3 regions of the Streptomyces sp. NRRL S-1813 genome follow, and region 3 is predicted to be linked to each of the others. Evidence: riboswitches for the same ligand, from Rfam matches in the RefSeq annotation. Region 3 holds a riboswitch; each other region holds the start of a gene.
The links. A riboswitch is a leader RNA that binds a small molecule or an ion and turns the genes downstream of it on or off. The one in region 3 is predicted to bind thiamine pyrophosphate.
Positions count from the first base shown of each region.

Region 1: it holds a riboswitch for thiamine pyrophosphate, as region 3 does, so the genes downstream of both, IF67_RS0136355 (thiamine ABC transporter substrate-binding protein) here and thiO (glycine oxidase ThiO) in region 3, are expected to answer to the same signal.
Region 2: it holds a riboswitch for thiamine pyrophosphate, as region 3 does, so the genes downstream of both, thiC (phosphomethylpyrimidine synthase ThiC) here and thiO (glycine oxidase ThiO) in region 3, are expected to answer to the same signal.

Region 1 is NZ_JOHB01000049.1:24,327-37,375, forward strand. It holds gene IF67_RS0136330 (LOG family protein) at 1-716, shown strand, start outside; gene IF67_RS0136335 (SCO7613 C-terminal domain-containing membrane protein) at 847-3,492, opposite strand; gene IF67_RS0136340 (hypothetical protein) at 3,749-4,678, shown strand; gene IF67_RS0136345 (ABC transporter ATP-binding protein) at 4,684-5,757, opposite strand; gene IF67_RS0136350 (ABC transporter permease subunit) at 5,758-7,488, opposite strand; gene IF67_RS0136355 (thiamine ABC transporter substrate-binding protein) at 7,464-8,537, opposite strand; TPP riboswitch at 8,641-8,761, opposite strand; gene rlmN (23S rRNA (adenine(2503)-C(2))-methyltransferase RlmN) at 8,795-9,901, opposite strand; gene IF67_RS0136365 (CarD family transcriptional regulator) at 10,185-10,406, shown strand; gene IF67_RS39880 (phosphatidate cytidylyltransferase) at 11,484-12,653, opposite strand; gene frr (ribosome recycling factor) at 12,653-13,049, opposite strand, start outside.
Region 2 is NZ_JOHB01000026.1:94,783-99,923, forward strand. It holds gene IF67_RS0129120 (cupin domain-containing protein) at 39-356, shown strand; gene IF67_RS43925 (DUF5326 family protein) at 584-811, shown strand; gene IF67_RS0129130 (SsgA family sporulation/cell division regulator) at 1,555-1,977, shown strand; gene IF67_RS0129135 (YibE/F family protein) at 2,166-3,572, opposite strand; TPP riboswitch at 3,644-3,800, shown strand; gene thiC (phosphomethylpyrimidine synthase ThiC) at 3,794-5,141, shown strand, end outside.
Region 3 is NZ_JOHB01000040.1:6,245-19,293, reverse strand. It holds gene bfr (bacterioferritin) at 1-259, opposite strand, end outside; gene IF67_RS0134240 (sulfite oxidase-like oxidoreductase) at 408-1,040, shown strand; gene IF67_RS0134235 (deoxyribonuclease IV) at 1,061-1,954, opposite strand; gene pknB (Stk1 family PASTA domain-containing Ser/Thr kinase) at 2,019-3,959, opposite strand; gene IF67_RS0134225 (thiazole synthase) at 4,390-5,244, opposite strand; gene thiS (sulfur carrier protein ThiS) at 5,254-5,481, opposite strand; gene thiO (glycine oxidase ThiO) at 5,478-6,701, opposite strand; TPP riboswitch at 6,699-6,811, opposite strand; gene IF67_RS0134210 (NAD(P)/FAD-dependent oxidoreductase) at 6,965-8,206, shown strand; gene IF67_RS0134205 (Rv2175c family DNA-binding protein) at 8,324-8,689, shown strand; gene thiE (thiamine phosphate synthase) at 8,809-9,501, shown strand; gene metF (methylenetetrahydrofolate reductase [NAD(P)H]) at 9,652-10,569, shown strand; gene IF67_RS0134190 (hypothetical protein) at 10,606-11,859, shown strand; gene IF67_RS0134185 (phytoene desaturase family protein) at 12,021-13,049, opposite strand, start outside.

The DNA.
Region 1 (13,049 bases), on a different contig from region 3:
ACGACGCCGTGTCCGATGCCCTGGACGAGCACCTCGCCGGCGCCCGGGTGGTGGGCATCATGGGCGGCCACGCCCTGGAGCGCGGCTCCGCGGCATACGCGGGCGCGGCCCGGCTCGGCCGCCGGCTGACCCGCAACGGGCTGACCGTCGCGACCGGCGGCGGCCCCGGCGCGATGGAGGCGGCGAACCTCGGGGCGTACGCCGCGCCCTTCGAGGACGGCATGCTCGACTCGGCGCTGGAACTCCTCGCCAAGTCGCCGCACTTCACGCCCTCGATCACGGAGTGGGCACGGGCCGCCTTCGACATACGGCGGACCTGGCCCGGCGGCGGCACCTCGGCCGGCATCCCCACCTGGTTCTACGGACATGAGCCGCCGAACGCCTTTGCGTCCCACATAGCGAAGTACTTCGTCAACGCGGTGCGCGAGGACGGCCTGCTGGCGCGCTCCAACGCCGGCGTGGTCTTCCTCCCGGGCGCGGCCGGGACCGTGCAGGAGATCTTCGACAACGCGACCCCGAACTACTACCAGTCGCGCGGCGGGCCGACCCCGATGGTGCTGGTGGACCGCGTGCACTGGACCGAGAAGCTCCCCGCCTGGCCGCTGCTCCAGGCGCTGGCGGCGGAGCGCCCGATGGCGGCCCGGATCGCGCTGGTCGACTCGGTGGACGAAGCCCCCGAGGCGCTGGCCCGCCTCACGGAGGGGGCGCCTTCCTGACCGGGCGGCGGCACACCCCTCGTCCAAGGCCCCGCTGCCGCCGGGCCTTGAGGAAAATCCCGCAGCCGGTCAGGTCTGGTCCGGTCCGGTCTGCGTGCGCCACCCGGAACGCAGGGCCCGTGCCGGAGGCTCACCCCATGCTGCGCACCGTGTCGCGCAGGCGTCGGGCTTCGTCGATCCGCTTCTCGTAGGTGGCCCCGAGCAGCAGCAGGAGCAGGCCGGCAGCGGCCAGCGGCACCCAGCGGGGGACGAGGCCGAGCACCTGGACCACGGTCGGGGCGAGTTCGTGCACCCCGACCAGCACGAGTACGCCGCTGCCGACGACCAGCGGTGCCTGGAGGCGGGTGCGTACCCCGACCACGGTGGCGAGCAGGGCCGCCGTGCCCAGGAGCAGCGGGCGCACCCAGTTCCCGTCGTTGAACGCGGCGCTGAGGCTGGGGAGCATGGTCGCGCTCAGCCCCGCGCCGTAGGCGGGCCAGGAGCCCGTCTCGGGGTTGCTCGTACGGCGGCGGTGGCCGATGACCAGTGCGGCTGCCGTGACCGGGAGCGTGTACGCCTCGGGGAAGGTGACGTCCGCCAGGGCGAGGCGCACCCAGGAGGAGGCGATGAGCAGGGCGGTTCCGGCGAGTGCGGCGCGGCGGCGGTCCGGGCGCAGCGCGAGGGCCAGGCCCGCGACCCCGGACACGGCGAGGGCGACGCTCAGCGCGTCGGGGTGAGACGCCGTCAGGGCGAGGGCGGTCGCGGCAAGGACATACCCGGCGCCCTCGACGGCCGTGGAGACCTGCTCGCGCCCCGGGATCCGGTGCCACACCGCTGCGGCGCAGGCGGCAAGGGCCGCGACCGCGAGTACCGCGAACGCGGCGAGGTGCCCGGGCAGGCCGGCGGTGCGTCCGGACGCGAACGCCTCGACGCCCAGGGCGAGGACGGCGAACGCCCCCGCGGCACGCGCCGTCGCGCGCTCGGCGGGCGAGGCGGTCGGCGCCGAGAGGACGTGGGCGAGTACCGCGGCTGACACGGCGAAGGTCCCGCACACCGCGAGCACGGCGGCCCGGTCGGCCGACGACCACAGCAGGGCGAGCGCGCCGCTCGCGGCCAGCGCCAGCAGCCGCGGTACGAGTGCGGCCCCCGGCCGGCGCACGACATCCACCGCTACGGCGACGGTCACCACAGCGGCGGCCGCAAGCACCCAGGCGTACGGCAGCCCCACCGCGACCGGCATCAGGAGAAGTGCGGGGACGGCGGCCAGTGCTGCGGCGTTGCACAGCGCGGTCGCCGGTCGGTCCAGGTGCCCGTCGCCGACGGCACGGGCACGGAGTACGGCCATGGTGGCCAGGACGGAGGCGGCCAGCCAGAGCACGAACAGCGGCGCGGTCGCGAGCTGCCAGCTCCACCGCGGCGGTTGACCGTCGAGCCAGAGCATGATGCCGGGGACGACGGGCCGGGTGAGGGCGTGCACGAGTTCCGGCAGCACCACCACACCGGCCAGCAGCAGCATGATCGAGGCGGCGGCCAGCTCTCCCGCCGCGGCCGCGGCTTCGGGCGGCGGTGCGAACGGGCCGCCCGCCGCAGGCTTCGCCCACCGGCCGCTGCGCACACCGGACACCGCCGCCCACACCATGACGAGCGCCGCCGGTGCCGCGTATCCGGCCACGTCCCAGCCCGAGGGCACGACCCACCGCAAGCCGGCTCCGACCGCCACGATCAACGCCACGACGGCCACGCCCTCGGCGCCACAGCGCAGCGCGAACGGCAATGTGCGGAAGCCGCGGCACAGCGCCGTCCCCAGAAGCACCAGCAGCCCCAACGGCACCCAGGCCCGCAGCACTTCGGCCGGTGCAGGGGCGCCCGTCGCGTGCGCCGCCGCGAGCGCCCCGCCCAGCAGCGCCCATCCGCCGCCGATCACCCGGGCCCCCGTGACCAGGGCGGTGGCGGCTCCTTCGCCGCCCAGCCGGTCGCGGAACCCGGCAGGCCCGGTGGCGGCGTGTGCGGCGAGCGCGTACAGGGCCGCGAAGTCCATCGCGGCCGTGGCGATCATCGCGGTCGCGTAGTCCTCGACCGCTCCGCCCGAGGCCGTAGTGCCCAGGAGGCCCGGCAGTTGCGCTGTCAGGAATCCCACGGGCAGCGGGATCCGTAGCCGCTGCCACCAGCCGTAGGCCCCCGCCCCCACCGCCGTCAGCGTGGTGACCACCGCCCAGTAGCCCGCCGGCCCGACGCGGTCCAGGCCGCCGAGTCCGGCCTGCCGGGCGGCGTAGGCGTCCAGGAGCACCAGGGCGAGTCCCACCGCGGCCGAAGCCTCGGCGGTGGCCGTGAGCTGCCGCCGCCGCAGCGGACGGGGCAGTGCGAGCGCGCACGCGGTCAGCGCGAGCAGAATGGCGGCCCGCCCGCCGATGCCCAGCCGTCCCCAGCTCACCACGGTGAACACCAACGCGGCGACGACCACCAGCACTCCGCCGACGATCAGCAGCGCGGTCCGGGCGGACGGCGCGGAGATCTCCCGCACCGAAGCACCCGCCTCGCCCACGGGAACGCCCACCGGAGCGCTCACCTGCGTCCCCGCAGGTGCGTCCCGGCGTACCCGCAGCGCGGCCAGCAGCTCGTGCTGCCGCTGCGCCAGCCACTGCCTGCGTGCGTCCAGCGCGCGCAGCTCTCCTGTGACCTGCCACAACGCCAGGGCGTCCGGCCCGGTCAGGGGCAGCCGGCAACGGGTGCACCAAGCGGGCGGAGGTGACCCCAGAGGCATTCCGCAGTCCGGGCAACCCGGCGATTCCGTGTGCATGGCGCGAGTATGCGTAGTCTGGTCGGCCGCGGCATGAGTACCCGTACTCATGCGCCCTGAGGCCCGAGGCCGGTCCCGGTCGTCGGTTCCGGGAGGGAGGCTCACTTTTCCGCCCCGTCCTCCTCCAGGCCCCCACCGCCTCGGTGCGCCGACCACTCGGTGTACCGCCCACCTGAGGCAACTCCCGTCCTGAAATGCGCGTCTGCCAGGCCGGGCAACGAACAGTAAGACAGACAGCGGGCGAACGGAGCTCTTGGTGATCATCGGCCTTCTGACGGCGGTAGCGGCGTCGGCCTGCTACGGCACGGGTTCGGTCCTACAGGCGGTGGGTTCACGCAAGTCCGCCCGCCGGGAAGCGGCCGAGGCGTCGACCACCGGTGTCACCCAGCACGGCGGCCCCAGTCTGTCCTCCACCGCGAAAGCCGCCGTGACCTGGGAGTTCATGGTCGGCACCGTGCTGGACTTCATAGGGTTCGGGCTCGGCGCGCTGGCCGCCAGACTGCTGCCGCTGTTCCTTTCCCAGACCGTGATCAGCGCCAACCTCGTGATCACTGCCGTACTGAGCATCAAGCTCCTCGGGATCCGGCTCAACCGGGCGGAGTGGACCTCCATCGGCGTGGTGTGCGGGGCGTTGGTGCTGCTGGCCACGGCCGCCGGTCCGGAAGGCAGCGGCCACACACCGATCGCCGCCCACTGGTGGCTGCTCGCCGCCTCGGTGGTACTCATCGGCGGCGGCACCCTGCTCGTGCGCCTGCTCGGCGGACGGGCCGCGATCCTCGCGGGCCTGCTCTCCGGTCTGGGCTTCGGCGCGCTCGGTATCGGCGTACGGGTACTGAACGGGGTGGCCCCCTTCCATCTGCCGTCCCTGCTCGGCGACCCCGCCCTGTACGCGATTCTGGTGGCCGGCATCGGGGGCATGTATCTGCACACCGTCGCCCTCCAGATCGGCTCGGTGAACGGTGCCACGGCGGCGCTGGTGGTGGGCGAGACGGTGGTCCCCGGCATGCTCGGGGTGCTGTGGCTGGGCGACTCCTCCCGTCCGGGCTTCGCCTGGGTCGCCGCCCTCGGGTTCGTGGTGGCCGTGGCCGGTGCCGTCGCGGTCGCCTGGTACGGCGAACCGGAGCCGGAGACGGAGCCCGGATCGCCGGCCGCCGGTGAGCGGCAGACGGAGGTGGCGGCCCGCTGAGGGCGTCAGCCCGCGGTGCCGGAGGCGTCCAGCACCACCACGTCCTGCGCCGCGAAGGCGATGCCCACCCGCGCCCCCACCTCCGGCGCGTCCCGCAGCGCGCAGGCCGCCTCCACCTGCGGTCCGCCGGCGGGCCGGAGCAGCAGCGCGACATGGGTACCGCGGAAGGTACGGGCGGCGACCGTGCAGGGCAGGCCCTCCGGGGCGGCCGTCAGCCGTACCCCGGCCGGCCGGACGAGCAGGCGGCAGGGCCCGTCCGCCGTACCGTCCGGGACCGGCACCTTGCCCCAGGGGGTGGCGGCGGCCTCGCCCTGCACCGTCGCCTCGACCACATTGTCGAAGCCGAGGAAACGGGCGACGAATTCCGTGGCGGGACGCTGCCAGACCTCCAACGGGGTGCCGGTCTGCGCGATCCGGCCGTCCTGCATCACCACGACCCGGTCGGCGAGCGCAAAGGCCTCCCCCTGGTCGTGGGTGACCGCAAGGACGGTGGTGCCCAATTCGCGGAAGAGGCGGCGGAGTTCGACGACCAGCCGTTCGCGCAGCCCGCGGTCGAGCTGGCCGAGGGGCTCGTCCAGCATCAGCAGGCGGGGGCGGGGAGCCAGCGCGCGGGCCAGTGCGACCCGCTGCTGTTCGCCGCCGGACAGGGAGGCCACGGCGCGCCGCTGGGCGCCCGGCAGCCCGACGAGGTCCAGCAGTTCGGCGACCGTACGCTCCCGGTCGCCGCGTGCCGAGCGCCGCATCCGCAGCCCGAACGCCACATTTCCCTCGACATCGCGCTGCGGGAAGAGCTGGTGGTCCTGGAACATCATGCCGACGCCGCGGCGGTGTGTGGGCACCCCGGCCTGCTCGCGCCCCTCCAGCAACACCTGCCCCGCGTCGGCCTGTTGGAGTCCGGCGACCACTCTCAGCAGAGTGGACTTGCCGCTGCCGCTCGGCCCCAGGACGCACACGATTTCGTGCGCCGCGACGTCCAGATCCACCGCGTCCAGCGCGGGACGTCCCGCCGTGCCGAAGCGGACGGTCACCCCGCCCAGCCGTAGCAGCTCCTGCGCCGTGGTCCCGGCCCGTGACGTCATCTAGAACTCCCCGGATTGGTCGAGGGGGCGCAGGCGCTCCAGTACCAGCAAGACGCCGGCGCACACCACCATCAAGACGGTCGACAAGGCCATCGCCTGCCCGTAGTTGAGCTCTCCCGCACGTCCCAGCAGTCGCGCCACGGCGACCGGCAGCGTCGGCTGGTCCGGCCGTGCGATGAAGACCGTCGCCCCGAACTCACCGAGCGAGACGGCGAAGGCGAAGCCCGCGGCGATCAGCAGGGCCCGCCGCACCATCGGCAGGTCGATCTCGCGCCACACCCGCCACGGCGAGGCGCCGAGCACGGCGGCCGCCTCCCGCAGCCGCCTGTCGATCGCCCGCAGGACCGGCAGCATCGTCCGGACCACGAACGGCACCCCCACCAGTGCCTGGGCGAGCGGCACCAGCCACCACGAGGCACGCAGATCGAGCGGGGGTGCGTCGAGGCTGATCAGAAACCCGAAGCCGACGGTCACCGCGGAGACCCCGAGGGGCAGCATCAGCAGCGCGTCGAAGCCGCGGACGAACCGGCCGGCCAGGGGCGTCCGTCCGGACGGGCCCCTGCGGAGCCGGGGCAGGGTCAGCGCGGCGGCCGCCAGCCCGCCCACCACCAGCGCGATCGCGGTGGCCGCGGCCGCGTAGGCGAGGGAGTTCCACAGGGCGTCGAGGGGCGCGACGGTGAAGGTGCTGTCGGCGGACGCGGAGGACCGCAGCGAGGTGTAGAACACCGCCCCATAGCCGTCCGGCCCGGCGAACGACCGCTCCACGAGCACGGCCAGCGGCGCGATCAGCAGGACGGTGATGACGGCGAGCGTCCCCCACAGCAGCGTCCACTGGCCGCGGCCGCGCGGCCGGTGTGCGGTCTGCGACGGTGCCACGAGCCGCAGCGCGGATTCCCGCCGCCGCACCGTCCAGGCGTGCAGCGCCAGCACGCCCAGCACCGCCGCGAACTGGATCAGGGTGAGGACCGCGGCCGTCGGCAGATCCAGGAAGTCCGCGGTCTGCCGGTAGATCTCCACCTCCAGCGTCGAGAAGGCGGGCCCGCCCAGAATCTGCACCACCCCGAAGGAGGTGAAGGTGAAGAGGAAGACCATCAGCGCGGCGGCCGCGACGGCGGGCCCCAGGGCCGGCAGCGTCACCCGCCGCCAGGCCTCGAACCGGCCGGCTCCCAGCACCCGCGCCGCTTCTTCCTGGCGCGGGTCGAGCTGCCCCCAGAGCCCGCCGACGGTCCGTACGACCACGGCGTAGTTGAAGAAGACGTGCGCCAGCAGAATCGCCCACACCGAGGTGTCCAGGCGCAGGCCCCACAGCTCGTCCAGCAGCCCGCCCCGCCCGACCAGTGCCAGGAAGGCCGAGCCGACGACGACGGTCGGCAGCACGAACGGCACGGCCACCACCGCCCGCAGCAGCTGTTTGCCGGGGAAGTCGAAGCGCGCGAAGACATAGGCGCCGGGCAGTGCGATCAGCAGCGTCAGCGCCGTGGAAGCGGCCGCCTGCCAGACGGTGAACCACAGCACATGAACGACATCCGGGTCGCCGAGCACCGCCCCGAACCGGGCGAGCTGCCACTGCCCGCCGTCCTTCAGCCCCCGCCCGACGATCGCCACGACCGGATAGGCGAAGAACAGCGCGAAGAAGGCGAGCGGCAGCGCCATCAGGCCGAGCCGCACCGCCGTTCCCCGCGCGGGCCGGGGGCGCCGGCTGCGGGTTACTTCAGAACGAGCGAGGACCACTGCTTGATCCACTGTTCGCGGTTCTTGGTGATCGTCTCCGGAGGCAGCGTCGTCGGCTCGTCGATCGTGGCGCCGTACTTGGTGAACAGCTCCGGCACCTTGGCGTCCTTGCGCGCCGGGTTGACGAACATCTTCAGCGGTACGTCCTCCTGGAACTCCTTGCTCACCAGGAAGTCCAGCAGCGCCTTACCGCCCTTCGCGTTCTTAGCGCCCTTGAGCAGACCGCCGAACTCGATCTGGCGGAAGCAGGTGCCCGTGGCGACACCGGTGGGTGCCTCCTTGGGCGCGGGCTTCTTGCCGAGCACCTCGACCGGCGGGCTGGAGGCGTAGGAGACCACCAGCGGCTTGTCGCCCTTGCCCTTGCCGGCCGCGGAGCCCGAGAACCGCTCGTAGTAGGCCTGCTCCCAGCCGTCGACGACCTCGACGCCGTTGGCCTTGAGCTTCTTCCAGTAGTCCTGCCAGCCGTCCTGTCCGTACTTGGCGATGGTGCCGAGCTGGAAGGCGAGCCCCGGGGAGGAGGTGGCGGAGTTCTCCGTGACCAGCAGCCCCTTGTACCGGGGCTCGAGCAGGTCGTCGAAGGTCTTCGGCGGCGCGGTCTTGTGCCGGGCGAAGTAGCCGCGGTCGTAGTTGACGCAGATGTCGCCGTAGTCGAGCGGCGTGACGCGGTGCTCGCCCTTGTCGAGCTGTAGCCCGGCCGGCACGTTCGCCAGCCCCTTGGCCTCGTACGGGCTGAAGACGCCCTCGTTCAGACCGCGCGAGAGCAGCGTGTTGTCGATGCCGAAGAACACATCGCCCTGGGGATTTCCCTTGGACAGGATCGCCTGGTTGACGGCCTTGCCGGCGTCTCCGCCCTTGAGGATCTTGACCTTGTAGCCGCTCTCCTTCTCGAAGGCGGCCAGGACGGACCGGGAGACGTTGAACGAGTCATGGCTGACGAGCGTGACGGTCTTGGCGTCCGCCCCGCCGCCCGGCGTACCGCAGGCGGCGAGCGCGGCTATCCCGACCGCGGCGGCGACCGCCGGGACGGTGATCCTGCTGGTGATGCTCACTGACTTCCTCCTGGCTGGCCAGGAAGAGACGCGGCCCCGCCCGGTGTCCGCGGCTCTCGACGTCGGATGACGTGCGGAGGCGGCTTGGGGCGGGGCGCAACAGCATGAGTGACGACCGAACTTCCTACCCGGAATGACCCGGGCGAGGTTCAAGGGTCTGCGGGCACCGTAGGACTACGACGCTTCCGCACTCTCAGCGCTGTGGCGCTCCCCTGTCGGAATGTGCATTTGTTCGATCACACGGTACCAGCGGGCGGTCAGCGCTCCGAGGCTGCGAGCTGTCCGCAGGCGCCGTCGATCTCCTGGCCGCGGGTGTCACGAACGGTCACCGGAACCCCGTGCGCCTCGATGGCCTGGACGAACGCCTTCTCGTCCTCGGGACGCGAGGCGGTCCACTTCGAGCCGGGCGTCGGATTCAGCGGAATCAGGTTCACATGGACCCGCTTCCCCTTCAGCAGCCGACCCAGCAGGTCACCGCGCCACGCCTGGTCGTTGATGTCGCGGATCAGCGCGTACTCGATCGAAATCCGCCGCCCGGACTTCTCCGCGTACTCCCACGCCGCGTCCAGCACCTCACGCACCTTCCAGCGCGTGTTGACGGGCACCAGGGTGTCGCGCAGCTCGTCGTCGGGCGCATGCAGCGACACGGCCAGCCGGCACTTGAACCCTTCGTCGGCGAACCGCAGCATCGCCGGGACCAGCCCGACCGTCGAGACGGTGATGCCGCGCTGGGACAGCCCCAGCCCATCGGGCTCCGGGTCGGTCAGCCGACGGATCGCCCCGACCACCCGCTTGTAGTTGGCGAGCGGCTCGCCCATCCCCATGAAGACGATGTTGGACAGCCGCGCAGGCCCGCCCGGCACCTCGCCGTCGCGCAGCGCCCGCATCCCGTCGACGATCTGGTGCACGATCTCGGCGGTCGACAGATTCCGGTCCAGTCCCGCCTGCCCCGTCGCGCAGAACGGGCAGTTCATTCCGCATCCGGCCTGCGAGGAGATGCACATGGTGACCCGGTCGGGGTAGCGCATCAGCACGGATTCGACGAGCGTGCCGTCGTGCAGCTTCCACAGGGTCTTGCGCGTGGTGTCCTCGTCACACGAGATGTGCCGCATGACCTTCATCAGATCCGGCAGCAGTTCGCTCGCCAGCTTCTCGCGCGCCGCCGCAGGAATGTCGGTCCACTGCGCCGGGTCGTGCGCATAACGGGCGAAGTAGTGCTGCGACAGCTGCTTGGCGCGAAACGGCTTCTCCCCGATCGCGGCCACCGCTTCGCGACGCTCGACGGGGCTGAGATCGGCAAGGTGCCGCGGGGGCTTCTTGGCCCCGCGCGGCGCGACGAAAGTGAGTTCTCCGGGTGCAGGCATGGTCCGTCCAGTGTGGCAGATCGTTTAAGGGGGCCCAGGCCGGAGCGGTGAGGTGACAGTCACCCGCTGCGGCCTTCTGCCATGGGCAGTCCACCTCGCACGGCCCGGGGACGGCCGGGCTACCGGCATGACCTCGTCAATTCACGCCAAGCCGGTAGTGCGTCCGCAGCTTCGCGGGGCCCGTGGAAATGGGGTGAGCAGTGACCGCCGACGGAGATCTCAGCTTGGTTGCGTTAGCCGGCGTGTGAGGGGCAGCTCGCTCACCAGGCGCATACTGCTGATAATGACAAAGCCTGCCGTAGCCCGGCGCCACCTGCCGTCCAGCCCCTTCAAGCCCCCGGTCACGCGCCCTCCCAAGCAGTTCGCGATGGGCGACCGGGTCACACACGATGAGCACGGCCTCGGCCGTGTGATCGGCATCGAGGATGAAGTCGCGGTACTTGTCGACTTCGGTTCGGTGCAGGCACGGATCATGAGTCCGTACAGCAAATTGGCCAAGCTCTGAGAACCTCGCGCCGTTCGGCGCAGCCGCATGCCCAGCCACGATGGCGGGGTGCCTAGCAGAGCGCCCACGCTGCCCCCGGCCACATCCCGGCAGCAGCCGCTCCCCCTCGCCATCTCCGGAGCGTCCGGTCCCTTCAGGCTGCCGCATCCCTGACGACGAAAGAACGGCGCCCCGCCACCGCCCGCCCTTCCCACCCGGCGGCCTCGCCCGGCTTCTCCAGCCGGAGCGATCCCCCGGTCGAAGGATCCGCTGCTGATCGGAAACTGGGGCACGTGCAAGTGCGCAACGCTACGGTTCGCCGCCGGAAAGTCTCGGAACAGGGGGATGGTCATGCGAGGACACAACGCGGCTGCCGGCGCGGTTTTGCTCGTCGTCCTGGCAGGGTGCGGTGATGCCTCACCTGAGAACGAGGCCAAAGAACCGTCCTCGCCTCGTCCGACCATTGCTGCCACACGTGCAGCCCGCGGCTCCTAAGGGTCCAGGGGGCCCGAAGTCTGCGTCTCCCTCCTCCTCAGATGCCTCAGATGACGTGCCTTCGCCATCGGACAAGGACGAGCAATACGCCGGCGCCGTGAAGGCCCGCGCTCCGGAACTCAGGCAGGTGGAAGCAGACGACCTCGGCGTTCAGGGGCAGCTTGTCTGCACGGAGCTGGACATGGGCGACAGCCCACGGGCAGTGCTCAAAAACTTCCAGGCTGCGTACCCGGGAGTGAAGGGTCTGGCCATCGTGACCGAAGCGCCTCCCGTCTACTGCCCTTCGCACGCGTCCGCTGTGGCCTCAGCCTTGGAGTAGCTGTTGGCCGTACTGGCACCGCTGACGGCCCAGTCACGGCCCACGGGCCAAACAGAAGCCCCCTACCGGCAGCAAAACCGCTGTGTAGGGGGCTTCTCATCACCCATCAGAGACTGACTTCTCCGGGTGCAGGCATGGTCCGTGCAGTGTCGCAGACGCGCGAAGAGGGGCCTGCCACATGGTGCGGCAGACCCCTCACGGGCATCGGGAGGCCCGTCATACGCGCGGCAGCAGCCGACGGGACAAAGCCCGCCTCCCTGCTTCCACCTGCGAACACCCTGTGCTCAGCCGGCTCCCACAAAGATCACGAACAGCAGCCAGACGACCGGGGCGGTCGGCAGCAGGGAGTCGAGGCGGTCCATGATGCCGCCGTGACCGGGCAGCAGCGTCCCCATGTCCTTGATGCCGAGATCGCGCTTGATCATGGACTCGCCGAGATCGCCGAGGGTGGCGCTGGCGGCGACCGCGAGGCCGACCAGCAGGCCCTGCCACCAGGCACCGTCCGTGATCAGGAACTGCATGCACAGTGCGCCGGCCACCATCGCGAAGAGCACCGCGCCGACGAGTCCCTCGCGGGTCTTGCCGGGGCTGATGCGCGGTGCGAGCTTGTGCTTGCCGAACCGCCAGCCGACCGCGTACGCACCGGTGTCGCTGACGACGGTCAGCAGCAGGAAGGTCAGTACCCGCTGCGGCCCGTCGGGCTCGGCCGCGAGCATCAGGGCCACGAACGTCGCGAGGAAGGGCACGTAGAACGCCGCGAAGACCCCGGCGGTGACATCGCGCAGATAGTTCTCCGGCGCCTCGGTCATCCGCCAGACCAGGACGGCCAGCGCGGTCAGCGCCATCGCCACCCAGGCACCCTCGGCACCGCGGACATAGCCGGCGACCACCATGGCGGTGCCACCGACCGCGAGCGGCACCAGCGGCACCTTGATGTCCTTGCGCTCCGCCAGCCGCGAGGTCAGCTCCCACAGGCCCACGACAACGGCGATCGCTATCACGCCGATGAAGACAGGCTTGTAGACGAAGAGCGACGCAACGATGATCGCGCCGAGGCCGATGCCGACCCCTATCGCGGCGCGCAGATTGCGGCCCGCGCTCTTCTTCTTCGGCTTCTCTGAGTCCGGCGAGCTGTCGGACCCGGAAAGAGAGGTGGGCATGGGCTCCTGCGGCTTTTCGTCGCGGAACAGGGGGCCGCTCAGTCGAGCAGCCCCCCGGTCGTCCAGGTGGTCCCGGTTATCCCGGATATCCCGATGTTCCCGGCCGTCGTCCTGGTGTCCGCCTGGCCCGGGCACGAAGGGCATGGGCCGAGTCTGCGCCGCGTCACCCCAGTCGTGCACGGGACCCGCCGGGGCGGCGGGCGCCGCCCCGCGAAGCGAGGAGGCCGGTCCGTGGTCGGCCGGTACCCATTGACCGGCGCCGGGCGGGGCGGCCCCCCAGGAAGACTCGTTCATCAGACCTCGAGGAGCTCGGATTCCTTGTGCTTGAGCAGCTCGTCCACCTGCGCGACGTACTTCGCGGTGGTGTCGTCGAGCTCCTTCTCGGCGCGACGCACCTCGTCCTCGCCGGTTTCCTTGTCCTTGACGAGCTTGTCGAGGGTCTCCTTGGCCTTGCGGCGCACGCTGCGGATCGAGATCTTCGCGTCCTCGCCCTTGTTCTTCGCGACCTTGATGAACTCCTTGCGGCGCTCCTCGGTCAGCTCGGGGAACGTCACCCGGATGATATTGCCGTCGTTGCTCGGGTTGACGCCGAGGTCGGAGTCGCGGATGGCCTGCTCGATGTTGCGCAGCGCGCTCTTGTCGAACGGGGTCACCACGGCCATCCGCGGTTCGGGAACCGAGAACGACGCC
Region 2 (5,141 bases), on a different contig from region 3:
CGCAGACAAGTCTGAATCATCAGAGGGGTGCGATCGGCATGAAGGCTTTCAGACTGGATGAGCTGGAAGTGGAACGGGCTGCGAACGACGGCGCGTATCTACAGTTCCTCCGGGAACGCAACATGTCGGTCGGGCTGTATGCGCTGGACGCCGGCAGCATCGATCCGCAGCAGCCGCATGCGCAGGACGAGGTGTATCTCGTGGTCAGCGGCCGGGCGGCGATCACTGTCGGGACGGAGACGCAGCCGGTGGCGCGGGGCAGTGTGGTCTACGTGCCGGCCGGAGTGCCCCATAAGTTCCATCACGTCAGCGAGGACCTCCGGGTGATGGTGGTCTTCTCTCCTCCTGAGAGCTAAGGGCCGGGCCCCGGTACCCGTAGGGGAAGGGTCAGGGGAGGGCCGGGGCTGCGAAGCCCCCACGGCCGCGGTCCGCGTCCTAGCATCGTTGGTGCAGGGGGGAACCGGAGGTGTGAGGCGACAGACATGCCGCATGCGGACGGTGCCACCACCGCGACAACGGCGCAGCAGACGGACAGCGCGGTACGGACAGCGACAGCGCGACAGACAGAAAGCAGGGCAGAGCAGTGGCTGGTAAGGGGATATTCGCAGGACTTCCGTGGTGGGTCACCTGGGTCGTGGTGCCCGTCGTCCTGATCGTGGTTTTCGGCGGACTGATCACCACCGCGCTCGGCTTCCTGATCGGCGTGCTGTTCAAGGTCCTCATCGCGGCGGCCCTGATCGCCGGAGTCATCTACCTCGTCCGCAGGTCCAGTGGCTCGTCGTCATCGTCCTCGTCGAAGAGCGACTGGTAAGCCGCGGTTTCTCCACCGACCGGCTCCCGTGCCCCGCTGTGAGCGGACGCGGGGGCCGGAGTTGGCAATCGTGAACAGCGAATACGGTTCTCGTCCAGGCTGCCGGCCGGGCCGGAGCCGGGCGCCGGCACCGGCCTGGATCTCCGCAGCGCCGGCCGTGGCAGGACAGGAGTCGGTGCCGCCGTCTACTTCGCCGTCTATCGCAAGGGTGATGTCGCGAGGCTCGTGGGCACCGAGGGCCCGGAGTCTTCGGCGGGAGCGAGGTGGGCCGACTTCCGTACCGCCGCAGACGCCCACGTGATCGGGCAATGTCTGCTTGCGCAGCTCGACTAGGTATCGAGCAGAGAGCATCACGCGCGCCATCCCGTCCCGTTGATAACGCCCTTTTCCGTGCGATCTCAGGACGAATTGCGGCACTGTTTGGATACGGTGCGTTGTCATCAGGGGTCTTTCCCGGTTCGGACATACGCCCTGGGCGCGGCATGTCCGGCCCTCCCGGTCCAGGTCGGTGCGGCCGCCGGGGCGTCGGTGCTTTCCCTGCGCACGGACGAACTGCGTCGATTGCGGTCTGTTACAGACCGACTACGAAGAATGGCGGAGGCGACACTAACGACACTCGCCTTCTCTGTCAGTATCTGAAAACTCACTCCTTGTGATCTGCTTGCGCGTGGCAGACGATGGCGCCAATAGGGCTACGGGGGATGTTTCCCGGCCATCTCCGATCAAGTGCGGGGCAGTGGTTGATGACCGACACAGTTCAGGCAGAAGTGATCATGAGCTTCGTCGTCTCGGAGGAGCTCGCGTTCCGGATTCCGGTGCAGCTGGACTTTGCCAGCGCCGATCCGTACGCCGTCCGTCTCACCTTCGATCTGCCCGGAGATGCGCCCGTTACCTGGGCGTTCGGCCGGGAGCTGCTGCTGGACGGCCTGAGCCGGCCGTCCGGTGAGGGTGATGTGCGGATCGAGCCTGCCTCCCCCACACACCTCAGCGATGTCTTCATCAGCCTTCAGGTCGGCGCCGAGCGCGCGCTGTTCCGGGTGAGTGCGGCGCCGTTGGTCGCCTTCCTGGACCGTACGGACCGGCTCGTACCGCTCGGCAAGGAAGAGGTCTGCGACACCCTGGAAGCCGTACTGGACCAGATCCTCACGGAGGCCCCGGCCGGCTGACCCCGAGCCGGACGGACCGTCCACGCCGACGTCATACCGGGTGCGCCGGTACTCCCGCGTGCCCGCGCACCTGTGTCGCCCCTTCTGGGCTGTGCTGCCTCCCTTCGCTGCCCTCGACCCGTGCCCTGCCCTTTCACGCGCCAGTCGCGTGCCTGAAGCCGCCTGCCACGGGCCGCACTTGTGCCCCGTCACTGCTTACGCCGCTTACCTCGTCCCCCGCGTCGGCTGGGTCTGCCCTCCGGGGTGCCTGTCGGTGCACCGGCAGCGACCCCGGCCCCCGATCCCGCCCCGGATCCTTGTCCGGCTCCTGCCCCGCCGTTGCTCCCCTGCCCGCCCAGGCCCTTCCGGTCCGCCGAGACCACCAGCGCTGCCAGCAGCGTCGTCAGCGGTACCGCGGCGACCAGTCCGATGCTGCCCACGAGCGTGCGGATGATTTCTTCCGCGACCACCTCGCTCGTGGCGACCGTGCCGACGCTGCTCTGTGCGATCGAGAACAGCAAAAGCAGCGGCAGTGCGGCGCCCGCGTAGGCCAGCACCAGGGTGTTGACGACGGAGGCGATGTGATCCCGGCCGATCCGCATAGCGGCGCCGTACAGCTTGCGCCAGCCCGCCGCCTGGTCCGCCTCCTTGAGCTCCCAGACCGCGGCGGTCTGTGTCACCGTCACGTCGTCGAGCACACCCAGCGACCCGATGATGATCCCCGCGAGCAGCAGACCGCGGATCTCGATGTCGGGGTACAGACCGTGCACCAGCCCGGTCGTGTCGTCCGTATTGCCGGTCAGCAGAGCCCAGTTGATGAATACCGAACCGAGCAGCCCGATCAGCAGCAGTGAGGCGAGGGTGCCGAGCACGGCGACCGACGTACGGGCCGTCAGCCCATGGCACAGGTAGAGCGCGATCAGCATGATCGCGCTTCCGCCGATCACCGCCACCAGCAGCGGATTGGAGCCCTGAAGGATCGCCGGGAGGATGAACAGCGTCAGGACCACAAAGCTGGCGGCCAGGGCCACCAGCGCGAGGACTCCACGCAGTCGGCCGACGATCACCACTGCGAGGGCGAAGATCCCGGCCAGCACCCACATCGGGAGCGATCGGTCGACATCGCTGACCGAGTACTGGAGATCCTTCGGCGCCTTGGGGGAGTACGCCACCACCACGTCCTGTCCGGTGGTGTAGTGGCGCAGCGCGTCCGGTGTCACCACCGTCTGGAAGGTGCGCCCGGCGTTCTCTCCCGTGGTGACCTTGATCGTCGCCTGCTGGCAGGGCTTGCTCTTGGACGCTCCCCCGGTCGGTGGCTGTCCCGTCGGAGACGGCGGCTGGGGCTGCTGCTCGGCATGGACATCCGCACAGTTCACCTCCGCCACTTTGATGACTCTGGCCTGCTCCGTGGGCTGGTCGAAGCCGACGCCGGAGGGCTTATGGGAGGGCGCACCGCCTGGCCACAGCACGACCAGACCGACCGCCACCGCAGCCGCGAAGGGGATCAGCACTGCTGCGATGACCTTGCGCAGATGCCGGGAGACCGGCGTGGCAGGGCCATGGCCGTGCGCATGGGAGTGCACGGCGGACTGGTGGTGGGACTCGTGAGGGCTCACCGCCCGATCATCGCAAGAACTCGTGGGGCCCCCTGTTCACCCCGCCACATCGGCCGCTACCGTGGTGCCACCTTTGCAATCGCGGGAGCTCGGAGCACCGGGCTGAGAGGGCGCTGACCTTCGTCCCAGCGGCGTTTCACGTGAAACGCCCATGGACGGAAGCCGCTGCGTCGACCGCCGAACCTGTTACCGGGTAATGCCGGCGTAGGGAGTTGGGTCTCATGACTCTGCAGGATGCACGCACGCCCGAAAACGGAAACGGTGCCGACGGCGGCAGTGAGCCGCAGATCGGCTGGCACAAGGGCTATGTCTCCGGATCGCGCGCGGACCTCCGGGTCCCGGTCCGGCGGGTGCACCTCACCAACGGCAAGGACGTGACGCTCTACGACACGTCAGGGCCGTACACCGACCCTCATATCGATACCGACGTCCGCCGCGGTCTGGCGCCGCTGCGGGAGAACTGGATCATTGCCCGCGGCGACACCGAGGAGTACGCGGGTCGCCCCATGCGGCCGGAGGACGACGGCCTCAAGCACACCTCGCCGCGCGGTGGACTCAAGAACCTTGACGCGGTCTTCCCGGGCCGCCCCCGCCAGCCGCGCCGCGGCCGTGACGGCGCCGCGGTCACCCAGCTCGCGTACGCGCAGCGCGGCGAGATCACCGCGGAGATGGAGTACGTCGCCCTCCGCGAGAACGTCACGCCCGAGTTCGTACGCGACGAGATCGCGGCGGGCCGCGCGGTGCTGCCGTCCAACATCAACCACCCGGAGATCGAGCCGATGATCATCGGCAAGAACTTCCTGGTGAAGGTGAACGCCAACATCGGTAATTCGGCGGTCACTTCCTCCATCGAGGAGGAGGTGGAGAAGATGACCTGGGCGACCCGCTGGGGCGCCGACACGGTCATGGATCTGTCCACCGGCCGCAATATCCACACCACCCGCGAATGGGTGCTCCGCAACTCCCCCGTCCCCATCGGCACCGTCCCGCTCTACCAGGCGCTGGAGAAGGTCGACGGCAAGGCCGAGGAGCTGACCTGGGAGATCTACAAGGACACTGTCATCGAGCAGGCGGAACAGGGCGTCGACTACATGACGGTGCACGCCGGTGTGCTGCTCCGATACGTCCCGCTCACGGCCCGCCGCAAGACCGGCATCGTGTCCCGCGGCGGATCCATCATGGCCGCCTGGTGCCTGGCGCACCACCAGGAGTCGTTCCTCTACACGCACTTCGAGGAGCTCTGCGAGATCCTCGCCTCCTACGACGTCACCTACTCGCTCGGTGACGGTCTGCGCCCCGGCTCCATCGCGGACGCCAATGACGAGGCGCAGTTCGCGGAGCTGCGGACGCTCGGCGAGCTGAACACCATCGCCAAGCGGCACGGCGTACAGACGATGATCGAGGGCCCGGGACATGTCCCGATGCACAAGATCAAGGAGAACATCGACCTCCAGCAGGAGATCTGCGAGGAGGCCCCGTTCTACACGCTCGGCCCGCTGACCACCGACATCGCGCCCGCCTACGACCACATCACCTCCGGTATCGGCGCGGCGATGATCGCCTGGTGGG
Region 3 (13,049 bases):
ACATCTCCGTGACCGTCTGGCCGACCCGCACATGGAACAGCCGCTGGTAATTCGGCAGACCTTCAAGGAAGAGAATCCTGTCGGTCAGGATCTCCGCGTGCTTCATCTCGTCGAAGGACTCTGAGCGGGTGTACTTCGCGAGCTTCGTCCAGCCGAAGTTCTCCTGCATCTTGGCGTGCAGGAAGTACTGGTTGATCGCGGTGAGCTCGGCGGTCAGCTGCTCATTGAGGAATTCGATGACCTCGGGGTCGCCCTGCATGGCTGCGGGCTCCTTCCACGCGAGAAACTGGGCAGGTGCCGCGCATCCTCGCACCGCTGTGACCAGGGCGTCCAGTAAGTGCATGCTTAGTGCGAGTTGCCCGAATCCCTCCCTCCCTGGTCATCGGCACCCCTTCCGGTCTGACAACATGGAGGGCATGGGTCAGCCGGAAAGCCGCGAAGAGGAGCCTCCTCAGCTCCCTCCGGGCCAGCGGCTACAGCGGGGCTGGCCGGTGACGCATTACGGGCCGGTGCCGAAGTTCCGCGCCGAACGCTGGGAGTTCCGGGCATTTGGCGCCACCGCCGACGGCGCCAAGCACTGCTGGTCGCACGAGGAATTCACGGCACTGCCGTACACCACGGTCGTCGCCGATATGCACTGCGTGACGAAATTCAGCATGCTGGGAGCCGAATGGGGCGGGGTGAGCACCCGGACCATCCTGGAACTCGCGCCGCCGGCACCCGACGTCACCCATGTCATGGTGTGGGCCGAGTACGGCTTCAGTTCGAATGTGCGAATCGAGGATTTCGCAGCGGAGAAGTGCCTCTTCGCCACGCATCGCTCGGGTGAGCTTCTCACCGCGGAGCACGGATTCCCGGTGCGCCTGATCGTTCCGCATCTGTATGCCTGGAAGGGCCCCAAGTGGGTCCGCGGCATCGAATACATGCGGGCCGACCGCCGCGGCTTCTGGGAGGAGCGCGGCTACCACAACCTGGGCGACCCGTGGCGCGAGCAGCGTTACTCGTACCAGGAAGAGCCCGGGGACGGCCCCGAGCTCTGATCCCGTACGCTCCCGGGGCCTCAGTACGCGCGCAGCTCCTTGAGCCGGGCCACGTCCGCCGCATGCCCTTCCTTGCCGCCCGGGGTCTCGACGACCAGCGGCACCCCGGCCGTCGCCGGATGGCGGAACAGCTCGCCGAAGGGCTCCGCGCCGATGTGACCCGCGCCGATGTTCTCGTGCCTGTCCTTGTGGGCGCCGGCCACGTCCTTGGAGTCATTGGCGTGGATCAGCTTCAGCCGGCCCTCGCCGGCGACCTCCACCAGCTCGTCCAGCAGCGCCTTCGTCCCGCCCGGCGCCGCCATGTCGTGCCCGGCCGCGAACGCATGGCAGGTGTCGAGGCAGATCCCCAGCTTGGGGTGCCGGTCCAGCGCGTCGAAGTACGGACCGAGATCCTCGGCCAGCGCACACAGTGACGCCCCCTGTCCGGCCGTCGGCTCCAGCAGCAGCCAGGGGTCATCCGGGTGCGTCAGCTCGTCGAGCAAGGGCCGCATCCGCTCCCTGACCTGCGCCATTGCCGTGGCACGCGGGCGCCCGCCGGTCGCCGAGCCGGTGTGGACGACCACCCCGAGCGCGCCGATCTCCCGGCCGCGGCGCAGCGAATGGCGCAGCGAGTCCACGGACCTGTCGACGGTCGCCTCGGTGTGCGAGCCGAAGTTGATCAGATAGGGCGCATGGACATACGCCGGGATTCCCCGCTGTGCACAGGCGGCCCGGAAGGCCTCGTCCTGTGCGGGGTTGCCGGGCAGCGTCGCCCAGCCGCGTGGATTGGCCACGAAGACCTGAACGACCTCGTCGCCCATCTCGTGGGCGTAGGGAATGCCGACCTTCGCCAGGCCGCCGGCCACCGGCACATGGCCGCCGACCGGATTACGTGCACGGGCGCGCTGATCGGCGCCCTCGGGGGAGGTACTCACCCTCCCAGGGTGCCAGGTGCCCCACGCCCGCCGGACGGCAGCCGTGGGGCACGGCCGGCGGGCCCTACAGGGCGCCCTTGAGCTTGATGGTGATCGTGCCGCCCTTCGGCGCCTTCTTGCCCGGGTCGACGGACTGGCTGTCGACCGTGTCCTGCGGGAACAGGAGAGGCTTGTCCACCTCGACCTGGAAGCCCAGGTCCGTCAGCTGCTTCTTGGCATCATCGACGTTCTTGCCGGTGACATCCGGGACGGGGATCATCTCCGGGCCCTTGGAGAGCGTGAGGGTGACGGTGTCGCCCTTGCCGAGCTTGCCGCCCTCCACCGGGGTCTGCCGGGCGATGGTGCCCTTGTCCTGGGTGGAGAAGACCGGCTGCTCGGCGAAGCGCACCTGGAAACCGGCCGCGCGCAGCGTGGACACCGCGTCGGTGCGGTCGCTGCCGAGCACTCCGGGCACGTCGATCGCGGTGCCGCGGCTGACGGTCAGGCCCACCGCCGTGTCGGGCCGCCGCTTGCTGCCGCCGGCCGGGTCCGTACGGATCACCGAGCCCTTGGCGACCTCTTCGTTGAACTCGCGGGTCACCGTGCCCGGGACCAGCCCGCGGTCGCGCAGCTTGCGCTTGGCGTCCGCGACCGGGGTGCCGGACAGATCCGGGACGTCGACGATCTCCGGGCCGCGGGAGATGGTGAGGGTGACCGTGCCCGTGCCACGGATCTGCTTGCCGTTCGCGGGATCCGTCTTCATGACATGGCCGCGCTCCACATTCGAGCTGAAGCCGCGCACCACCTTCACCCCCAGACCGTCGTTCCGCAGGGTCTTCTCGGCCTTGGCCTGCGTCATGTCCAGCACCGCGGGGACGGTGGTGAACTGGCCGGAGTTGATGTACCAGACGCCCGCGCCCGCCCCGAGGACCAGCAGGACGGCCGCGATGACGGTGGCGAGCCGCCGCCGCTGGAGCAGCCCGCCACGGGGCGCGGCGGCGGGCACCGGCCGCAGCCGCGTGGTCTGCTCGTCCGACGGGACCTCCAGCCGGCTGGTGCGGTTCAGCTCCGCGTCGTCGGTGCGGGGTATCACGTCCGTACGCTCCGTGCCGTCGCCCGCCCCGTCGCCGCCCGCGGGCAGCTCCTTGGCCTCCGGCGGCACGATGTCCAGCTGTGCGTCGGTCAGGTGCGCCCGAGCCTCCTGCGCCCGGGACAGCAGCACCACGGCGTCCTGCGGACGCTGCTGCGGATCGCGGGCGCAGGCCAGCGCGATCAGCTCGTCCAGCTGCGGCGCGAGACCGGGCACCAGCCCCGAGGGCGGCAGCACGTCCTCGTGCAGATGCTGGTAGAGGATCTGCGCCACGGTGCCGCCGGTGTGCGGTTTGCCGCCGGTCAGCATCTCGTAGAGCACCACACCGCAGGCGTAGACATCGACCCGGGCGTCCGCCGTGCCGTGCTCCAGCTGCTCGGGGGCGAGGTAGGAGACGGTGCCCAGGACGGAGCCCGTCGAGGCGGTGGTGTTGGTGTCCACCGCGCGCACCAGCCCGAAGTCGGCGACCTTGACCCGGCCGTCGTCGCCGATCAGGACGTTCTCCGGCTTCATGTCGCGGTGCACCAGGCCGGCGCGGTGCGCGGCCCCCAGAGCGGCCAGGATCGGCTCCAGGATGTCCAGCGCGGCCCGCGGCTGGAGGGCGCCCCGCTCGCGCAGCACATCGCGCAGCGTGCAGCCGGCGACATACTCCATCGCCAGATAGACGTACGTACCGTCCGTGCCCTGGTCGAAGACGCCCACCACATTCGGATGCGACAGCCGGGCGACCGACTTCGCCTCACGGATGAAGCGGTCGACGAACGCCCCGTCCGAGGCGAGGCCCGGGTGCATCACCTTCAGCGCGAGCAGGCGGTCGAGCCGGGTGTCCATGGCCTGGTAGACCGTGGCCATACCGCCTGTGGCGATACGCGCCTGGACGCGGTAGCGGCCGTCGAGCAGCTGGCCCACGAGCGGGTCCTGAAGGGTGGTATCCACGGCAGACGAGTCTACGGGTCGCTGCGCGTTGGCTCGTGACCCCCACGTTTTGGCCTTGCCCACGCTGTCGGCTGTCCCGCCGTGGTTGGTTGCTCGCCGTTGCGCCTGCGGGCGGGCCGGGGTCGCTGCGCGGGGCTGTCGGGTGCGGTGCCGCTCCTGCGGACTTCGTCCTGCGGCGCGTCCCCTCCCGTTGGGGGGTGGGGGAAGGCTGGTGGGGGTGTACGTAGGTGGTGTGGTGCGCCTTGTGGGTCGCACAGAGACGACTCGGAGTGGCCCGCCCCCACTCACGTTCACTTCTCCACCCACGGGAGGGGACGGACCGAAGGACGAAGTCCGTAGGGCCGTCACCGCACCCGACCACCACCCGCCCGCCGCAGGCGCAACGGTGACAAACCACCACGGCGGGACAGCCAACAACGTGGGATGGGTCTCAAAAGGCCGGGCGTTCAGGGTCCAGCTCTGCCACGCCCTCCGTGGGGGAGGACGCCAGGGCGAAGTGGCGGCGGGGGATCCGGCCCGCGCGGTGTGCCAGCCGGCCTGCCGTGACCGCGTGCCGCATGGCCTCGGCCATCAGCTCCGGTTCCTGCGCACGGGTGACCGCGGACGCCAGCATCACCGCCTCGCAGCCCAGCTCCATGGCCAGTGAGACGTCCGAGGCCGTGCCTGCGCCCGCGTCGAGGATGACGGGGACACCGGCCCGCTCGGTGATCAGCTGGAAGTTGTGCGGGTTGCGGATGCCCAGACCGGAGCCGATCGGGGAGCCCAGCGGCATGATCGCGGCACAGCCCACGTCCTCCAGCTTGCGGGCCAGCACCGGATCGTCGTTCGTGTAGGGCAGCACGGTGAAACCGTCGTCCACCAGGGTCTCGGCGGCATCGAGCAGCTCGATCGGGTCGGGCAGCAGGGTGCGCTCGTCGGCGACGACCTCAAGCTTGACCCAGTCCGTGCCGAGCGCTTCCCGGGCGAGCCGGGCGGTGAGCACCGCCTCGCCCGCGGTGAAGCAGCCCGCGGTGTTCGGCAGCACCTTGATCTTGTGCCGTTCCAGTACGGACAGCACCGAGCCCTGCACGGTCGGGTCCAGCCGCCGCATGGCGACCGTGGTCAGCTCCGTACCGGAGGCGAGCAGCGCCCGCTCCAGGACGTCGAGGCTGGGCGCGCCACCGGTCCCCATGATCAGACGGGACGTGAAGGCGGTGCCGGCGAGGGTGAGGGGGTCGGAACCCGCGGCGGAGTCGTCGGGGGACGCCGTGGGGGTCGTCCCCCGGAGGGTTGCGGTGTCGGTCATGTCTGCGGGTCAGCCTCCCTGGACCGCGGTGAGCACCTCGACGCGGTCGCCGTCGCCGAGCGGGGTGGTGGGCCACTGGGTGCGCGGCACCACGATTTCGTTGACCGCCGCGGCCACCCCGGCGGGCGCCTTGGACAGGGTCGCGACGAGCCGGTCGAGGGTGAGCCCGCCGGGGACCTCGCGGGCCTCGCCGTTGACGGACACCGAGACGGTGGGGGTGGGGGTGGCGGCGTTCATACGGCCTGCTCCTGTGGGGCACGGGTGCGCTCGGGCCCCGGGGTGGTGGGGGTGAAGCGCGCGGGGGAGAAGGGGCGGGCCTCTTCGGGGAGGAGGCCGGTGGCCAGCACCTCGGCCATCGCGTCACCGGTGACCGGCGTCAGCAGCACGCCGTTGCGGAAGTGGCCGGTGGCCAGATGGAAGCCGGGCAGCGCGGTCGGCCCGAGCAGGGGGGCGTTGTCGGGGGAGCCGGGGCGCAGTCCGGCGCAGGTCTCGACGAGCGGCAGCTCGGTGATGCCCGGGACCAGCTCGTGCGCATCCCGCAGCAGCTCGTAGACCCCGCCCGCGGTCACGGTGGTGTCCCAGCCCAGCTCCTCGCTGGTGGCGCCGACGACCAGTTCGCCGTTCTCCCGCGGGACCAGGTAGAGGGGGCCGCCGCGTACGACGGCCCGTACGGTGCGTGAGAGGAAGGCCGGGCTGCCCGCGGGCATGTCCGGCATCCGGAGCCGCAGCACCTGGCCCTTGACCGGCCGTACCTGCGGCAGCACCTCGTCGGGCACTCCGGCGAGCCGGCCGCTGTGGCTGCCTGCGGCCAGGACGACCTGACCGGCCGGGACCCGTGTGCCGTCGGCGAGTTCGGCGCCGGAGGCGCGGCCGCCGTCAACCGTCAGCCGCACGGCCGCGCTCCGGTGGAAGACCACCCCGGAGCGCTCGCAGGCGGCCAGCAGGGCGCTCGCCAGCCGGCGCGGATCGACCTGGTGGTCGCCGTCCACCCGCAGCCCGCCCCGTACCCCGGGGGCCAGCATCGGCTCCAGGCGGCGGCACTCACGTCCCGTGAGCCACTGCGAGTCCAGTCCGGAGCGGATCTGGAGGGCGTGCAGTTCGCGCAGGTGGGCGCGGTCGTCGGCGTCCAGCGCGATGGCCAGCGTGCCGCAGCGCCGATAGCCGATCCGCTGCCCGGCGGCCTCCTCCAGCTCCTCGGTGAACCCGGGGTAGCGCCGCGCGGAGGCGAGATTGAGGCCCAGCAGGGTCTGCTCGCCGTAGTGGAGCTCGGTGACCGCGGCCAGCATCCCGGCCGCGACCCGGGCCGCGCCGCCTCCGGGCGCGGGGTCGGCCACCGCGGCACTCAGCCCGCGGACGGCCGCCCGCCAGGCGGTGACCAGGCCGATGATGCCGCCGCCGATGACGAGCACATCAGGGCTCCGCGGGGTGGGATTCGCTCGTGTGGCAGATGCCTGCATGGGTGTCCAGCCCCTCCCTTCGCCGGCATGACCCGGATCAGGTTCGTACGGTCGGAGGCCGGCCAGCCTCCCTCTCAGCCCGGTGCGTCCGGGCTCCCGCGAGTGCGTGTATCGCTCACCCTAATACGGTGCCGCGACGCGCCGTAAGGCAGCGCCCGGCCGCCGGTGGGCGGCGCCCGGGGCCGGGCCGACGGTGACGCTGTGTCAGAGATCTCGTTGCGCGCTGCTGCGAGCGGCGTCACAGACCGTCCTAGAGTGATCGGGTGAGCGAGCAGAGCAAGTCCTCCCAGGCCCCTGACCGCACGCCGCACGTGGTGATCGCCGGCGCGGGAATCGCGGGTGCGCAGACCGCGGTCGCCCTGCGCGAACAGGGCTGGCGCGGCGCGATCACACTCCTCGGCGACGAGCCCCACCAGCCCTACGACCGTCCGCCGCTGTCCAAGGCGGTGCTGCTGGGCAAGGCCGAGGGCTCCACCTTCGACATCGACTTCGCCGGGCTCGGCATCGAACTCCACCTCAGCCGCCCGGTCACCGCCCTGGTGCCGGACGCCCACGTGATCGAGACGGCAGTCGGCCCGGTCCCCTACGACTACGCGGTCATCGCGACCGGCGCCGCCCCGATCGTGCTGCCCGGCAGCGAGGGCCTGCCCGGCATCCATCTGCTGCGCACCCTGGACGACGCCGAGCGGCTGCGGCCGGTGCTCGCCGCCCAGCACGAGATCGTGGTCGTCGGCGCCGGCTGGATCGGTGCCGAGTTCGCGACGGCGGCGCGTGAGGCGGGCTGCGCGGTCACCGTCGTCGAGGCCGCCGACCGCCCGCTGGCCGGTGCGCTGCCCGCCGAGGTCGCCGCCCACATGACCGGCTGGTACGCGGACGCCGGAGCCGAGCTGCGCACCCACGCGCGGGTCGCGTCCGTCACGGCGGGCGCGGTCACCCTCGCGGACGGCACGACGCTGCCCGCCGACGCGGTGGTCATCGGGATCGGGGCCCGGCCCGCGACCGGCTGGCTGGCCGGCTCGGGCATCGAGGTCTCGCCGCAGGACGGCTCCGTACTGGCCGACGAGCAGCTGCGCACCTCCGTGGCCGATGTCTACGCGGTCGGCGACTGCGCCTCCTTCCCGTCGGCCCGCTACGACACCCGCCTGCTGATCCACCACTGGGACAACGCCCTCCAGGGCCCCCGTACGGTCGCCGAGAACATCGCCCGCGGCGAGGCGGAAGGGGTGGCCTACGATCCCGTCCCCTACTTCTGGTCGGAGCAGTTCGGGCGGTTCGTGCAGTACGCGGGCCATCACGGGGACGCCGACGAGCTGGTCTGGCGCGGCGATCCGACCGGGGCCGCCTGGTCGGTGATCTGGCTTCGGGAGGGGCGGCTCGTCGCGCTGCTGGCCGTGGGGCGGCCGCGGGATCTGGCCCAGGGGCGCAAGCTGATCGAGCGGGGCGTGGCGCTGGACCGGGAGCGGGCCGCGAACGCGTCCCTGCCGCTGAAGGCCGCGGCGCTGTAGCCGGGGCGGTCCGTGCCGTCGGTCGCCCGGGGGTCTGCTGTCACCCTCCGGTGTGAGGAAGCCCCTGATGGCGATGCCCGGCTACCGGCTGTCAGTGCGAGGTGGCAGGCTTGTCCTGTGACCGAGATTGACGCAAACATCGATGGACTCGTCCCCGCCTGGCTCACCCTCCCCGACATCGCCGAACAGTTCGGCGTCGAGGTGACGCGTGTGCGGCAGCTGGTCAAGGAGGGCCAGCTGATCGCGGTGCGCCGCGGCGAGAACAGGGCGCTGCATGTGCCCGCCGATTTCATCCAGGACGACAAGGTGGTCAAGGGCCTCGTCGGTACCCTCACCCTCCTCAAGGACGACGGCTTCACCGACGAGGAAATGCTGGAGTGGCTGTTCACCCCGGATGAGAGCCTGCCTGGCACGCCCGCCCAGGCGCTGCGCGAGAATCGCGGCACGGAGGTGAAGCGCCGGGCCCAGGCGCTCGCCGTCTGACACCTCTGGCGCGGCCCGCTCCCAGCAGGCGACCGCACCAGCATCCGTAACCGCATCCGCGGGGCGTACGGACCGGAAGGCCCGGCCCGTACGCCCCCCACCTGGGGGGAAGCCGCCCGATGACCACCGCACGCCCGGCCCTGTCCGACGCCCGGCTCTACCTCTGCACGGACGCCCGTCGGCGGCAGGGCGACCTCCCGCAGTTCCTGGACGCGGTGCTCGATTCGGGCGTGGACATCGTCCAGCTGCGGGACAAGGGCATGGAGGCCGGCGAGGAGCTCCGGCATCTGGAGGTCTTCGCGGACGCCTGCCGGCGGCACGGCAAGCTGCTCGCGGTCAACGACCGCGCGGATGTCGCCCATGCGGCGGGCAGCGCGGTGCTGCATCTCGGGCAGGGCGATCTGCCGGTCCCGGCCGCCCGCGCCCTCCTGGGCCCGGACGTCCTCATAGGCCGCTCCACCCATGCCGAGGCCGAGGTGGACGCCGCGCTCACCGAGCCCGGCGTGGACTACTTCTGCACGGGCCCGTGCTGGCCGACACCCACCAAGCCGGGCCGCCACGCCCCCGGCCTCGACCTGGTCCGCTACACCGCGGCCCGCGCCCCCCAGCGCCCCTGGTTCGCGATCGGCGGGATCGACGCCGGGAATCTGGACGAGGTGCTGGCGGCGGGCGCCCGACGGGTCGTCGTGGTCCGCGCGATCACGGAAGCGGACGACCCGGGAGCGGCGGCCGCCGCACTGGCGAAGCGCATCCGGACCTGGGACGCCCAGGACGTCTCCGCACCATCCGGGTCGACCCGCGGGGACGGGTGACGAGGATCACTTCGCGCGGTTTCGGGCGGCAGGCGGTCTCCTGACGTCCGGGCGACCGGAAAATGTCCACCCAGTGGACATCAACCCGACCAACCAGGCATTACGCCGGACGCGGTTGGTGTGCGCCCGGCCGGTGGTTAACCTGCCGGTATGGCCCTAGGTACAGCTTCCACCAGGACTGATCGCGCCCGCACGGTGCGCGACCTGCTTGCTTCCGGTAAGCAGTCGTATTCGTTCGAGTTCGCCGCCCCCAAGACGGAGAAGGGCGAGCGGACCCTGTGGAACGCGATTCGCCGCATCGAGGCCGTCTCGCCGACGTTCGTCTCCGTGACGTACGGCGCCGGCGGCACCTCCCGTGACGGCACGGTGCGCGCCACCGAGCGCATCGCCACCGACACCACCCTGACCCCGGTGGCGCATCTGACCGCGGTCAATCACTCCACGGCTGACCTGCGCAACATCATCGGCCAGTACGCCGACGCCGGGATCCGCAACATGCTCGCGCTGCGCGGCGATCCGCCCGGCGACCCGATGGGCGAGTGGGTCGAGCACCCCGACGGCATCGGCTACGCGGCGGACCTGGTCCGGCTGATCAAGGAGTCCGGCGACTTCTGCGTCGGCGTCGCGGCCTTCCCCGAGATGCATCCGCGCTCGACGGACTGGGACACGGACGTGGCGCACTTCGTCGACAAGTGCCGGGCCGGCGCGGACTTCGCCATCACCCAGATGTTCTTCTATCCCGAGGACTACTTCCGGCTGCGGGACCGGGTTTCGGCCGCGGGTTGCTCGACGCCGATCATTCCGGAGATCATGCCGGTCACGAACGTGCGCCAGATCGAGCGGTTCGCTCAGCTCAGCAACGCGGCCTTCCCGCCCGAGCTGGCCGAGCGCATCCTCGCCGTCAAGGACGACCCGGCGGCGGTACGCTCCATTGGTATCGAGTACGCAACGGAACTGTGCGCACGCTTGATGGCCGAGGATGTTCCCGGGTTGCACTTCATTACCCTGAACCACTCCACGGCGACCCTGGAAATCTACGAGAATCTGGGGCTGCACCAGCAGTCCTGATCACGGTTGCCGGCGAGCGGCGGAAGAGGGGCGTATATGGGCTGGACGGTCCTCTACATCGCGTTCGGCCTGGTCGCTCTGTGGCTGTTGGGTGAGGTCCTGCTCCAGAACAAGGCGCGGCTGCGCTGGCGGCTGCTGGCCTTCACCGGTTTCCTCGGCGTGGTCATCGGCGTCATCGTCCCGTCAATAGCCGTGATCGGGCTGGGACTTGTCGCCTTCGCCATCGGGCAGACGAATGTGACGCTCTCCTTCCGCCGCGGCTTCACCACCGGCTGGGCCCTGGGCGGCAAGCCCGGGGCGTCCGGCGACAGCGGCCGGCGCCGCCGGGCCCGCCCCTCTTCGCCGCCGCCCGCCGAACCGACCCTGGAGGTCTCCGGCCTGGAGGCGGTGGCACCCACCGCCCGTCCCGGCCAGTTCGACGACGGGGGCCCGGACACCTTCGAGAGCACCGGCGGCTTCCGCAGCGTGGACACCTCCGCGGGGCGTGGCTCCTACGGCGGGCCGGGCTCCTCCGCGGGGCAGGACGCCTTCGCCGCGCAGGACACCTTCGTTGCGGGGCAGGAGGCTTTTGCCGCGCAGGACACCTTCGTTGCGGGGCAGGACGCCTTCGCCGCGCAGGAGACAGTCGTCGGGCAGGGCTTCTACGACTACAACGGCAATGACGGCTACCGCGCCCAGGATCCGTACCAGGATCAGCAGCAGGACCAAGGCGCCTACGCCACACAGGCGTTCGCCGTCCCGGACGACTTCGGGCGCCCCGACGCCACCGCCGTCTACGCCCCGCAGCCGATGCCCGAGGAGACCGGCCAGTACGGCGTCTACAGCCCCGACGCCCGCATCCAGCAGCCCGGCTACGGCGGCTACGACGCCTACAACGGCGCCGTCGGCAACGGTGACGGCAACGGCTATGCGTACGGCGGCGGTTACGACCAGACCGGAGCCGGCCAGGGCGCCTACACCGATCCCTACGCGGACCCCTATGCCGACCCCTACGCGGCGTACGGCGACGGCCTGGGCCAGGGCCAGCAGGCGCCCTACGCCGATCCGTACCTCGGCGGCCAGCAGTACTCCGCGTCCTACGACCCCTACCAGCAGGCCGACCCGTACGCCCAGCAGCCCTACGCCGCGCAGCAGTACGACGCCCAGGGACAGCCGCTCGGCCAGGGGTACGGCGAGACACCGCCCGGCGGCGTCTGGGTCCCCCAGCAGCGCGACGGCGAACTGCCGCCCGAGCAGCCCTACCCGCCGTACCAGCAGCCCGGGTACGACGGGCAGCAGTACCGCTACTGAGCCGGCGGCCGGGGACCGCTACTGAGCCGGCGGCCGGGGCGGGGACCACGGCCGCGCCTCCCGCGTCGGCCTTCTCCCGCCGCTGTGCCTCCCGCAGCGCGCGTCACGCCCTCGCCCGGCGGCCGCCCGCTGCGCACCCTCGCCCGGCGCCCGCTACGCGCTCAGGTGGAGCCGTGCCAGTCGTCGCCGTTCACGATCAGGCCGGCCACGATCGCGCCGGACATCCCGGCGTGCGCAGGACCGCCGCCCGGGTGCGACCAGCCACCGACCGCGTAGAGCCCCGGTATCCGGGTGCGGTTGCCGGGCCGCAGAAAGCGGCCTTCCCGGCCCGCCAGCGCCGGTCCCGGCACCAATGCGCCATCGGCGGGCGGCAGCACCTCCCGCCACAGCACCCGCTCCCGCAGCCCGGGAACCGCCGCTTCGGCGATCTCGGTCATCCGCTCCGCATCGGCCGCCACGGCCTCGCCGTCGTGCCAGTCGACCGGGCCGTGCGGCGCCACCGTCGCGGTCAGGGTCACGGCCTCATGGGCGTCGTCCGGCCGGGAGGCGGGGTCGTCCGGGCGCAGCACCGTCACCGTGGGCCGGTCACAGGGGGTCCGCAGCCCGGGGCCGTCCCCGAACACGCCCGCCAGCTCCGCCGTGCGGTCCGCGGCATGGACGACCGTGCGGTGCACGGCGTCCTCGGGGCGCGCGCCGCGCAGTGCGAGGCAGACCGTGAGCCGCGCGGTGGCGCGGTCGTCCGGTCCCGGGCCGGGCCGGACGTCGTCCGCACCCCACGGCTCCCGCCCCCGGCAGAGCGCCACAAGCTGCACCGGATCGACGCCCGCCACCACGAACTCCGCCTCGGACACCCGGCCGTCGGCCAGCTCGACGCCCGACGCCCGGCCGTCCTTCTCCGCGATCCCGGTCACCGCCGCGCCGAAGCTGAACTCCACCTTGCGCGCCAGACAGCGTTCGTACAGCGCATCGGCCAGCGCCCGCATACCGCCGCGCGGATACCAACTCCCGAAGGTCTGCTCCAGGTACGGCAGCACGACGGCGCTCGCCGGGGCGCTGCGCGGGTCGAAGCCGTACGCCAGCGCATGGCTCTCCAGCAGCGCGATCAGCCGGGGGTCCGCCAGTTCACGGCGGGCCACCTCGGCGAGGGTGGCGGTCGTGGGGCCCTTGCCCCGGCCGAACAGCCCGCGCCT